4 regions of the Shewanella sp. YLB-07 genome follow, and region 3 is predicted to be linked to each of the others. Evidence: predicted binding sites of a transcription regulator. Region 3 holds the regulator's gene; each other region holds the start of a gene.
What was found. The regulator sigma-54, encoded in region 3, starts transcription at its own class of promoters, with help from an activator protein. The targets are predictions, from matches to a motif close to GTTGGCACGNNNNTNGNNT.

Region 1 (3,198 bases), on a different contig from region 3:
ATGTCTGTACTATTGTCCTAAGGTCGCGAATCGAAACACCTTCGTTGAGTAAGTTTTGCATGACTTTAACCACAGTTCCCAAGGGCATAACGTCAGGTATGAAGCCATCGACTAACTTAGGAGAATGTTTGGCCAACATATCCATAAGCTGCTGAACTTCCTCATAACCGAGAAGCTTAGCCGCATTATTAGTTAATAGCTGACTCAAGTGAGTCGCCACGACCGTTGCTGCGTCTACCACGGTATACCCTAAGGTTTGCGCATGCTCTCTAAGCTCTGGGGCTATCCAAACCGCATCTAAGCCAAAGGCAGGATCTTTCGTCTCTATGCCATCGAGTTTGCCATACACCTGGCCTGGATTGATGGCGAGTTCACAGTCATGTCTTATCTCGGCTTCACCGGACGCAACTCCCATCAAGGAGATACGATAAGTATTTGGAGACAGATCTAAGTTATCGCGAATATGCACCGCAGGTACCAAAAAGCCAAGCTCTTGGGATAGCTTCTTACGCACCCCTTTTATCCTGCCTAGCAACTCGCCGCCCTGGCCTTTATCGACCAAAGGGATTAGCCGATAACCGACTTCTAATCCTATGGTATCGACATGCTGAACATCATCCCAGCTCAGCTCCTTCGGTTTAGCGGCTGCCTTATCCGCAGCAGGTTTTTTCGCAAGCGCCAGGGACTCTTCACGCTCCTGCGCTTGTTTTTTATATAAAAAATAAGCTACTGAACCGACAACTAATGCCAGAGAGATGAAGGCAAAATGTGGCATGCCAGGCACTATCCCCATAATAAACAAGACACCAGCAGCAATCGCTATTGACTTAGGGTTGTCAAGCATCTGCGACATCATCATCTGGCCCATGTCACCGGACTCGTTCTGACGTGTGACCATCAATGCCGCAGCAATTGAGAGTAAAAGGCCGGGGATCTGGGCAACCAGTCCATCACCTATGGTAAGAAGAGTATAGATCTCGACCGCAGAAGAAAAATCTAGGTCATGCTGCACCATGCCGATAACGAATCCACCCAAGATATTGATCACCATGATCATGATCCCGGCAATTGCATCACCTTTAACAAATTTAGATGCACCGTCCATTGCCCCGTAAAAATCGGCTTCCTTGGTGACTTCGGCGCGCCTATCTCTTGCCTGTTCTTGGTTTAACACGCCAGCATTCAAGTCGGCATCGATAGCCATCTGCTTACCTGGCATGGCGTCTAAGGTAAAGCGAGCACTAACTTCTGCTATACGCCCAGCACCTTTGGTGACCACGGCGAAGTTAATGATAATAAGGATTAAGAATACTACCAGGCCAACGGCATAATTTCCGCCTATCACAACCGATCCAAAAGACTCAATCACTTTACCGGCAGCATCACCACCGTTGTGTCCTTCGAGTAAGACGATACGAGTCGATGCCACATTGAGCGCGAGGCGCAGTAAGGTCGCAATAAGCAACACACTGGGGAAAGCGGCGAAATCTAATGGTCTGTCGGTGTAAATAGCCACCAGCAATACGACTAAGGCCAAAGCTATGTTAAATGAGAACAAAATATCTAGCAGGAATGGTGGCATAGGCAATATGATCATGCCTAACGCAGCGAGAACAAACAAAGGCGTGCCTAAGCCTTTAAAACTCGAAGGTTTTATTTTTTTCAGTTGACCCAGTCGTGCTTTAACATCCATTCAAGAAATCCAAACTTTTGACATCTAGCTCTAACAAAGCAATTTTTGAGCCAAGTAATGGAAATAATTTCCGTCATTAATAACTAAGTTATCAATATTGTTTTTATTTTATAAGTCAGCACTATACCGTTAGACTGACGTTAAATGAATGCCTAAGAAGTTAACTGAATAAATTTACAGCAGAAATACACTATATAACCAACATTGATTGGGTTTTACCGAGAAATCTAGCTTAGGTACATGGCCAAGAAGTATCGGATACGGAGGAAACACTCGGTATCATTAATATTTTAAATCCTTAGGTATGGGCTGTTTAAGCGGAATAGCCGTTGGCCTTCGGCCTCCGTGTTGTTGGTATTGACGTAACTGGAATACATAAGCTAAAACCTGAGCGACGGCGGTGAATAGTCCCTCAGGGATCTCTTGATCTATTTTAGTCGTATGATATATGGCGCGGGCCAGAGGCGGAGCAGAGATAATAGCAATCTCATGTTCACGGGCTATCTCTCTAATCTTAAAAGCAATTTCATCGACACCTTTTGCCAGCACATAGGGCGCCGTCGACTTCATGGCATCGTATTTCACCGCGACAGCATAGTGCTCCGGATTAACGACGATAACATCGGCATTGGGAACTTCTGACATCATACGTCTCTGAGCCACCTCCCTTTGCATCTGCCTTATCTTACCTTTGACCTCAGGCTTACCCTCAGTGTCCTTATATTCATCTTTGACTTCCTGCTTGGTCATCTTGAGTTGCTTTTTGTGATTCCAGATTTGAAATGGCACATCGATAACCACGATGAGTATGGTAGATGAGCACAGCAAGATGAACATCCAAACTAATAGATCCAGCGCCCGGTATACATTCCCAGGAAGATGATCCCGAGACAGGGCCAAGATATCATTAAAGTAGAAGTTCAAGAGAAAGTATGCGGATAATGCGACAACCGAAAACTTAGCGATACCTTTGGTCAACTCCACAAGGGCTTGCACGCCAAACATTCTTTTAAATCCTTTCATAGGATTCATCTTCTCAGTTTTCGGCATAAATGCCTTGGTAGAGAAGGTGATACCGCCTAAAACGATATTACCTATGAAGGCTACTAAAGCGATGACAAATATCAGGCTGGCCATGGGAAAGGCAAGCTCTCGCCCTATCATGCTCCAAACCAAAACCATCTGATTGGTGTCAAAAATTTGTTCCCTGTCCATGGTGAACAAGGTGGTCATTATGGTGACTAAGCTACTGGCAATACTTGGGCCGACCATGGCAAAACCGACCGCGGCCGACATCAAGACCGCCGAGGTTCCCAGCTCTTTGGAGCGTGCAACCTGGCCTTTCTCCCGGGATTGTTCTAATCGCCTGGGGGTGGCCTCTTCGGTTTTCTCTTGGCTACTGTCATTTTCAGCCATGAACTAGCACTCCATTAGGTAGACTCTGCAGGCGCTCAAGCTGAAACATCAAAATGTCCCATCGGTATTACATTGAAGTTTCACTATAT
Region 2 (3,198 bases), on a different contig from region 3:
ATTTGATCATTGGTCTGCTTCATCTGGCCATCGAGGTGCTTTTGCATCTGATTCAGGTTATTCGCCAGTTGGCCTGCCGAACCTAACACAGTGCCACGAATGCCCATATCAGCAGGCAGATCGGCTAGACTATTTAAACCAGCAAACAAGTCATTCAGACTCTGTGGTATGGATTTGCCAATTTGTGAAAACAGCTGATCGAGTTCACTCATCTTAATCTGAGTGGTCTGAGCTTCACTGACACCGGTTTGACCAATCCTCAACTCACGAGCGGCATATTCGTTATAGATGCGTTTTACATCAGAAATATAGGTCCCAGCACCATAAAAGTTATCCCCCATACGCTGGGATTCCAGACTGGACTGTTCGGCAACTTGCCTGTGGTATCCCTGGGTATTAGCGTTAGCGATATTGTTACTGGTCACAGCAAGCTGCGCCTGAGAAGCCAAGACACCGGTGCGGGCAATATTTAAAAGGTCCATAGACATTACACTCGACTCCTATCTAATTGCCGTTCACCTTGCTGCATACTCTGCTGCGCAAAGGAAAACTCATATCTGTTACAAATAAAAATCATTACCTTGCTCCCAAAGATGGCAGCCTAATATCCGGCTTAATTGATTCCATCACCTTGATCACTTTATCGGCATAGTGAGGATCAGTTGCATAGCCAGCATCTTGTAATGCTTTGATAAATTCGTTGGGATTGGCGGCTTTCTTCATCGCTTCTTGGTACCTAGGTCCATCAGAAATAAAGCTGACAAAGTCATCAAAACTTTGCTTTATGTCTTCGTAGACACGAAAATCGGCTTTTTGCTGTACCGCAATACCTTGTTCGAACTCGAGCGTACTGACTAAGGCCTTATCACCCTGCCAACGTTTATCCGCTTTGATGTTAAAAAGGTTGTTGCTAGATTCGCCTCGAGCCCCTTTTATCATTTTCTGACCCCAACCCGTTTCCAGAGCCGACTGTGCTATCAAGACTTCGGGTTTAGTGCCTAAAGCTAGCGCCGCTTTTTCTGCATGGGGGTAGAGCTTAGCGACAAAATCATCTCTATCGGTGAAGGTCGTTTCCGCCTTTCTTACTTCAGATGGCAAACTCTTGCCTGTCAAAATACTGTCTAAGGGATTCATGGGCTTAGCATCTGCCCTGTCCTCGGCTTTTATGGCTTCATCAGGCATTATTGCCCGGTTCATCACATGAGATTTGAAAGATGCTTGAGATAAACCCGAATGCATATCGCCTCTAAGCACAGATGCAGGTGTGACATTGCTAGTTTCGGGAGACAGTTGTTGCATCATCATATCCGCGAGCCCTAACATGCCCTTTTCTGATAAGTTGACCGACATCTGCTGATCATGCATCTGCTCATAGAATTTAGTGTATTCGCTGTTCATCGGGCTATCGGATTCGAACACAGCATTGGCAGAGCGCATGCTTTTCATCAGCATCTGCACGAAGATCCCTTCGAATTGCTGTGCCACCTCCTTTAAAGCGGCCTTATCATCTTTCAGGGCCTTGGCTCTTAACGAGTCAAGACCTCCAATGTCCAAAAAGTGTGATGAATTTGACAGCTTTTCCATAAGAGTTCCCGGTTGTGCCGACAATAAACAGACGGTATTGTTTTTATAAAGCAAAGCACATGCCAGATCATCAGCATGCTGAGTTTTAATCCAATAAACATCGGTTTTTTTGGGGAAGTATTGAAGAGTAATACACTAATGAACAGAAAGTGTTAGGGCCTGGAACCAGGCCCTAACTGAACATCTTTAAAGGAAGTTAAGACTAACAAGATCTAGCCATATAACTAGATGATGATGAGTTCACCCTGCAGTGCTCCAGCCACCTTCAAGGCTTCCAGAATAGCGAGCACATCCGAGGGGGCTGCGCCCACTAAGTTAACGGCCCTAACCAATTCATCCAGTGTCGTGCCAGGGTTAAACATAAACATACGTCTGTCTGACTCATTGACATCTATGGTGCTGTCTGTAGTCACAACGGTTTGACCACCTGCCAAGGCATTTGGCTGTGATACCTGAGTCGCTTCGGCAATCGTGACAGTTAAGCCACCATGAGTCACGGCCGCAGGTAGCAGACGCACATTTTCGCCCACCACTATGGTCCCGGTACGTGAGTTAACGATGATCTTGGCAGATTCTGCTGCCGGTTCAACCTGAATATTCTCTAATGTTGCCAAAAACGACACTCGCTGAGACACATCTCTTGGCGCACTCACCTGTATTGAAGCCGCATCTAAGGGTCTCGCCATTCCTGGACCCAGCAACTCATTGATGGCATCGGCTAATCGTTTAGCCGTCGAGAAATCGGCGCGACGTAGGTTAAATGTGAGGTAGTCGCCAGTTGAAAAAGGCGTAGCAACAGTACGCTCGACAATGGCGCCGTTAGGAATTCGGCCAACGGTAGGCGTATTTTGAATGACTTTTGAGCCATCTAGACCTTCTGCGCTGAAACCACTGACCACCATACTCCCCTGTGCAATGGCATAGACATGACCATCGACCCCCTTGAGGAAGGTCTGGATTAAGGTTCCGCCGCGCAGACTCTTGGCTTCGCCCAGACTCGACACAGTGACATCCATAGTTTGTCCGGGTTTGATAAAGGGCGGCATATCCGCATGAACCGCGACAACGGCGATATTCTTAATCTTGGGCCGAAAATTATCGGGCAAATTGATGCCAAAGTTTTTCAGCATAGTCTTAAACGTCTGCTCGGTATAACGCGTCTTCTCACCCGTGCCAGGCAGGCCGACAACCATACCATAGCCTATGAGTTGGTTATGGCGCACACCTTGAACGTTTGCAATGTCTTTTATCCGTTGTGCCTGGCTTGGAGCAGCCACAAAAATCAGCAATAAAAGAGTGATAAATTTATATTTCATAGCGTTAATTCCTTAATCACGACTAGGTTCAATAGCAGCCTTAGAAAGGCCACCAACTCCCCATAAAGAATGAACTGAGCCAACCAACCTTCTGCACATCCGCAAAAGTACCTGTACCACTGTATTGAATACGTGCATTGGCTACTCTTGGTGAATCAATAGTGTTATCAGGACGTATATCTTGTGAGCGCACCACTCCGGTTATGCGCACAAATTCATCACCATTGTTGATACTTATCCACTTTTCTCCGCGAATAACTAAGTTACCATTGTTGAGAACCTGCATCACATTGGCCGA
Region 3 (3,198 bases):
AAAGGTAGGATCTTAATCGATGATGATGATCTGACCTTAGATCCTATGCACTTGAGGGCAAGAAAAGGCATAGGTTACCTGCCTCAAGAGGCGAGCATCTTTAGGAAGTTATCGGTTAGGGATAACATAATGGCGGTACTACAGACACGTTCAGATATAGATAACAACACCCGGGAAGAACAACTCGAGAGCCTTCTGGAAGAGTTTCATATTACCCATATTCGTGACAGCCAAGGCATGGCACTCTCGGGCGGTGAACGCAGACGCGTCGAGATAGCCAGAGCCTTGGCAGCTAACCCTAAGTTTATTCTCCTCGATGAGCCCTTTGCAGGGGTGGATCCTATTTCGGTTATCGACATTAAAAAAATCATCGAGCAGCTTAAGAGTCGCGGCTTAGGTGTACTGATCACTGACCATAATGTGCGTGAAACTTTAGACGTATGTGAGCGAGCTTACATAGTCAGTCACGGAAATTTAATCGCTGAAGGTACACCCGCCGAGATCTTGGACAATAAGCAAGTACGAGCTGTGTACTTAGGTGAACAATTCAAGCTATAGTTAATCAAGAGACTCATTCTTAACGCGCATTAAGGGATGAGTATTTATCGACACTCGGCTTACTCAGCCTAAGGTCCAGGGGCTCAGAGAAACCCCAAACAAGTCAAAGCAGGCTTTCTCATTTTATAATTACAATGAAGGGAATAGCGGTAAATGAAAGCGTCACTCCAGCTTAAAATGGGTCAGCAGTTAACCATGACACCACAACTGCAGCAGGCTATACGTCTATTGCAACTATCGTCGCTGGAACTGCAACAAGAAATCCAACAAGCGTTAGACTCCAACCCCCTTCTCGAACTAGATGAAGAACAGGTTGACCCCCCAGTCAATGGTGAAGATAAGACCATAGACGCAGAAGACTTTAACGCCACGGGTGATGGCGAAGGTGATGGTCCAATCGACAGCTCTGCGGTTGAAACCTCAGAGGCAATAACCCAAGATTCCATGCCAGAAGAGCTCCCCATGGACACCACTTGGGATGAAGTCTATACCGCGTCTCCGAACTCGAGTTCTGGTGCCATGCGCGACGATGATATGCCCTTCCAAGGCGAGACCAGCGAAGGTTTGTATGAGCATCTCGAATGGCAGAAGAACCTGACACCGTTTTCTGATAATGATCTCGCCATAGCGACCGCCATCATAGATGCCATTGATGAGAGGGGCTATCTCACCCAAAGTGTTGAAGATATTCTCGAGGCCATGGGTGATCCAGAAATTGAACAGGATGAAGTTGAAGCCGTCCTCAAACGTATCCAACACTTCGATCCTATCGGCATAGCAGCCAGGGACCTCAGCGAATGTCTCTTGATTCAACTGGCACAATACGCAGATACAACCCCCCACATAGATAATGCCAGGCTCCTTATCAAAGATCATCTGGATCTGATCGCAGGACGTGATTTCCGCCAGTTAATGCGTAAGACTAAGCTTAAGGAAGATGATCTCAGAGTCGCCATTGAGTTAATCCAAACGCTTAATCCCCGCCCAGGACTCGCCATTACTCCAGGTAAAGATGAGTATGTCATCCCAGATGTCACTGTGACCAAGAAGAAAGGTCGTTGGATGGTTGAGTTAAATCCAGACAATATGCCGAAGATCAACGTCAACCAACATTATGCATCCATGGTGAAAAGTACCAAGAATCAATCAGATAGTCAGTTTATTCGTGGTCACCTGCAAGAGGCTAAGTGGTTTATCAAGAGCTTAGAGAGCCGCAACGAGACCTTACTGAAAGTCTCAAACTGCATAGTTAAATTCCAACAGGGCTTCTTCGAATTCGGTGAAGAAGCCATGAAACCTATGGTATTGAACGACATAGCCGAAGCCGTAGAGATGCACGAATCCACCATATCCCGTGTCACCACACAAAAATATATGCATACCCCGAGGGGCATATTTGAGCTGAAATACTTTTTCTCCAGCCATGTGGGGACCGATGATGGCGGCGAGTGTTCATCTACCGCCATTCGTGCTTTCATAAAGAAGCTGGTTGCAGCCGAAAATCAACAGAAACCACTCAGCGACAGTAAGATGGCTTTGCTATTAGCAGAGCAGGGAATTCAGGTCGCGAGGCGCACCATAGCTAAGTATCGTGAAGCCATGTTGATTCCACCATCGAATCAACGTAAGAGTTTATAAAGAAGGAAGTAAGGTCGTCACCTAAATAGAAAAATCTACTTAGCCACGACCTGATTAGCGCTCATGTTGAGCGCTAATCACCAGAAGCAGCCTGTAGTCGATAACCCTTAGGCTCAACTCCTGGTATAACAGGGAATTATGTTGTGAGTTAAATCCCGAAAGATTTTTCTACAACCTACCTAAGAGTTAAATTGGACACTGGAGGAGTATTTCTATGCAAATAAACCTAACTGGACACCATATAGAGATCACTACATCGCTAAGGCAATATGTCGAAGAAAAGTTCACTAAGCTTGAACGACATTTCGATCAGATCAATAATGTACACGTTATTTTAAATGTTCAGAAAATGCAGCAAAAAGCCGAAGCTAAACTCCACCTTGCCGGTGGTGAGGTTTTTGCTATGTCAGAGAACGCTGACATGTACGCCGCTATCGACTCCCTGATTGATAAGCTCGACCGTCAGGTTATTAAACACAAAGAGAAGCTAACAAAGCATTAATAATGGAATTAAGCACCATCCTGCAGCCGGAATGTACAACTTGCGCCACTCCGGGCAGTAAGAAAAAGGTACTGGAACTCATCAGCGATCTTGCCGCTGTCCAGTACCCAACCCTATCTTCACAAGAGATTTTTGAAAGTCTCTTGGCGAGGGAAAAAATGGGAAGCACAGGTATAGGTAATGGTATTGCGATTCCTCATGGTAGGTTGAGCAATATAAGTCAACCGGTTGCTGTATTAATCAAGTGCGAAGAGCCTATCTCCTTCGACGCCATTGATAAGCAACCTGTAGATATACTATTTGCACTTTTAGTCCCTGCGGATCAATGTGAGCAGCACTTGAGTACTCTGTCATCCATGGCTGAGAAACTCAATAACAAGCATATTGTGAAACAGTTACGAAAAACTCAAGATGAGTCAGAACTCTATCAGGTGATAACACAATGAAACTGGTGATGGTGTCCGGTCGTTCCGGTTCGGGAAAATCTGTCGTACTCAGGG
Region 4 (3,198 bases), on a different contig from region 3:
CTTTATTCTCGATAGAAGAATTTATATATGAATTAACGGTGTCACCCATCATGCTAGCAGGCTCCTTTGTTGCCATTCATGCTATCTGAGTGGTAAAGCTTTCTCAACGATGTGATGCTTGTTTTGCGGGCTTTACACTCAATATAGAAATATTAATGGGTGATCATTGATGCCATCATCCATGTTATCTGCACAGTCATAGGATCAGGTCTTGATTCTTGCCCGATGCATTGACTTAGGTATGGCAAATATGACTAAACAATTTGTGCAATACTTGTTGCTCTAGCAAACTTTGGGGCAAAGGTGAGTCAGCCACGCACTCTGTCATTACTGTGGGAACATGACCGCATAAATACCAATCGATTTTTTCATGTTTCTACTGTGATAGCTACATGAGCAAGTTCAACTGAAAACATAAAGCCAAATTTAGCCAACAACACACAAGATCTTTCGCTATCATCTTCGATTTTATTCAGCACCTCTTTAACGAATTTCTGCTCTCTTTTTCGAACATACGCTAGAGTTCTCGGGAGTTCCTTTAACTCAATTTTTGACTTCATAAGATCATGAGCAAGCTTATTTCTGATGTTCTTTATTTCATGCAAAGGAGGTAGTAACTCTCTAAATTCTTTTTTTTCACTAGCCTCTTCAAACTCATAAATATTGATAAATGACTTCAACGTCTCAATTTTCTTACCTAGCATTGCATCTTTTATTTCAGGCTCGATACAGACTAGCAAGTTACTAATTTTGTGTTCAATGAGAAGAACAATGCTAAAAAACATTCCCGTTTTTGCATTAGACTCTTGAGTCCTAGCTTTAAGCCACTTATTACCCTCTGCTACGATCTCTATCAGTTTTTGCGTATTTGCTTCCGGTGATTGAGGCACTCGATAAGTAATAGTTGGCTTAGCTTGAGCCTTTGGTTTTTTATAATAACCAAATTTATTAAGTAATTTTTCCACGATTCCCTCTTAAACATTCAACACCTGCAATAAGGTTGTACCTAAAGAGCCAATAAAACGCACTGGTAAGCTCCTAGTATCGTAAACAGGATACTTCCATGAGAAAAAGTATGTCAAATAACTCATTGGTAAAATGTGCTTTCTGTCAGCGCTGACTCACTTTGGGGCAGAAACGTGTCAGTCTGATTCGTATCGATGTAAAATAGATTGCGCGACTAGGGTATGCCTTTAGCAATAGCTTGAAAAACGTTTTGGGGCTCTTTCGAATCCAATTCGCCATGAAAAAACCAACAAGGCTACCCATTTTTTCAATACTTATTTGTTGGTTCGCGTGCCAAAATGACACAGCAATTGCTTGTTGAACACTTTAAGACCATAATATCCATGTGACACTTTGACACGACAGGATAATTACATTATGGCTACTACTTTGCCTCGCATCACTGCAAGAGTTGATGTCGATACACAAGATTTACTTACTAAGGCGGCAGCAATTGCTGGTATGTCTAGTATTAACTCATTTGTCTTGAGCGCTGCAATCGAAAAAGCAAAACAAGTTATTGAGCGTGAGCAATTGCTAAAACTTAGTCAAACTGATGCAATGTTGTTGATGAAAAGCTTAGACCGCCCAGCAACGACAAACTCAAAGCTTAAAGCTGCTTCTGAACGTTACGAGAACAAAGTTCAATGATGAATACGGTACTTCTAGACAAAGTTAAACACGGTAGAAACCGATTCAACTGTGGTATTGAATCTCTTAACAACTATCTGAAAGTGATGGCGAGTCAGCAAGCAAAGAAAGACAACACCAGAACTTTCGTTTTAGAAGATGATAACGATAACTCGCATATCATTAGCTTTTATACACTAACAATGACACCAATTGACTTAAAGGCTTTACCCGATAAGTTACAAAAAAAGCATCAATCATCTACTTCTGGCGGTCTCATTGCCCGTTTAGCTGTCGATGATCGCTATAAAGGGAAAGGCTTTGGTGAGTGGTTACTTATCGATGCACTACGAAAGCTACTAGCCGCCAGTGACAGCGTTGCATTCCCAGTGGTTATTGTTGACGCAAAAGACGGCGCAAAACACTTCTATGAGCGCTATGGATTCAAAACATTTCAAGATGAAGAGAACAAACTCTTCATCACCATTTCTGATGTTAGAGCGAGCTTAGGCTATTTAGAAGACTAAAAAATACCTTTCTTTCGACTATAGACGCCATCTTTTAATAATCTATGGGTTAGAAATAGACATCAAGGACTATAGACGGCTCAATGAAACATAAATCACCGTACCGCTGTCTATTCAAATAAGTTCTCGTAGGGCAAACTCGCATTAACAGCATGTGAATGAGTAATAGATCTAAATGATAATGTGTTATTCCTTAAGCTCTAATTTATGTTGTTATGCGAACGCGCTAAGGGACTTGCTGTATTAATGGCGTCATGGTCCAGCGCTTTTCTAATTTCTTTCCTTCTTTTAAGTTGATGGTTCCTTGTTGAGAAATGATAGCTTGTCCTTCTTCACTTAAAATATAGTTCATAATATCTCTGGTCTTTTGCTGGGGGTGATTAAGCACAACCATATATAACGGCCTAAAATAGGGATATTGCCCAGATGCAATATTCTGCTTCGATGGGTAAACACCATCAATCGATAATATTGACACAGCTCTTTTTCTTGCAGAACTGATGCCAGTAACAGCGATACCGTAAATGGAACGAGACTCAATGTTCTTTTCAAGCGGTCCTGACGATTCATGTTGCAAGGTTTTTATGGGTAATTCAAAATGAGGGTCATCAAAAATGAGCATTCTGAACATGTAACTAACGCCTGAAATGGATGAACTCCTGACATTGACATCTATCGCCTGATTATCCCCCCCAAGAGATTGCCAGTTACTGATTTTACCAACATAGATATTTCTTAATTGCTGTGATGAGATGTTTTTTACCGGGTTACTTTTATGTGTAATGACGACAATCGCATCCCAAGCCACATGAACCATCGTCACGCCTTGTTCCTCACTGACGATGTCCCCATTTAGCCGTAAGACATGCCTACATGAGCCACCCACATCCGCTATCCCGTTGGCTGTTAAACGAATTCCTTTAGTGGCGCCGCCCCCAGCCATTCTAAACTTGATGTCATATTTTTCTGTATATGCCTTAGCTATTTCTTCCATAAATGCCTTTCTTGATATCCCACAGCCCATCCAGGTGATCCT

Region 1: the regulator sigma-54 is predicted to act here: its motif matches at 1,730-1,748, upstream of flhA (flagellar biosynthesis protein FlhA).
Region 2: the regulator sigma-54 is predicted to act here: its motif matches at 1,633-1,651, upstream of flgJ (flagellar assembly peptidoglycan hydrolase FlgJ).
Region 4: the regulator sigma-54 is predicted to act here: its motif matches at 1,304-1,322, upstream of FS373_RS18035 (DUF1778 domain-containing protein).

What each region holds. Positions count from the first base shown of each region.
Region 1 covers NZ_VOQB01000010.1:122,831-126,028, forward strand. Annotated here, with positions in the region: gene flhA (flagellar biosynthesis protein FlhA) at 1-1,693, opposite strand, end outside; gene flhB (flagellar biosynthesis protein FlhB) at 1,976-3,109, opposite strand; gene fliR (flagellar biosynthetic protein FliR) at 3,158-3,198, opposite strand, start outside.
Region 2 covers NZ_VOQB01000010.1:150,271-153,468, forward strand. Annotated here, with positions in the region: gene flgK (flagellar hook-associated protein FlgK) at 1-488, opposite strand, end outside; gene flgJ (flagellar assembly peptidoglycan hydrolase FlgJ) at 577-1,584, opposite strand; gene FS373_RS20715 (flagellar basal body P-ring protein FlgI) at 1,809-2,900, opposite strand; gene flgH (flagellar basal body L-ring protein FlgH) at 2,941-3,198, opposite strand, start outside.
Region 3 covers NZ_VOQB01000011.1:108,485-111,682, reverse strand. Annotated here, with positions in the region: gene lptB (LPS export ABC transporter ATP-binding protein) at 1-558, shown strand, start outside; gene FS373_RS21745 (RNA polymerase factor sigma-54) at 712-2,196, shown strand; gene hpf (ribosome hibernation promoting factor) at 2,411-2,698, shown strand; gene ptsN (PTS IIA-like nitrogen regulatory protein PtsN) at 2,701-3,144, shown strand; gene rapZ (RNase adapter RapZ) at 3,141-3,198, shown strand, end outside.
Region 4 covers NZ_VOQB01000008.1:121,052-124,249, reverse strand. Annotated here, with positions in the region: gene FS373_RS18040 (hypothetical protein) at 369-965, opposite strand; gene FS373_RS18035 (DUF1778 domain-containing protein) at 1,384-1,656, shown strand; gene FS373_RS18030 (GNAT family N-acetyltransferase) at 1,653-2,162, shown strand; gene FS373_RS18025 (substrate-binding domain-containing protein) at 2,389-3,198, opposite strand, start outside.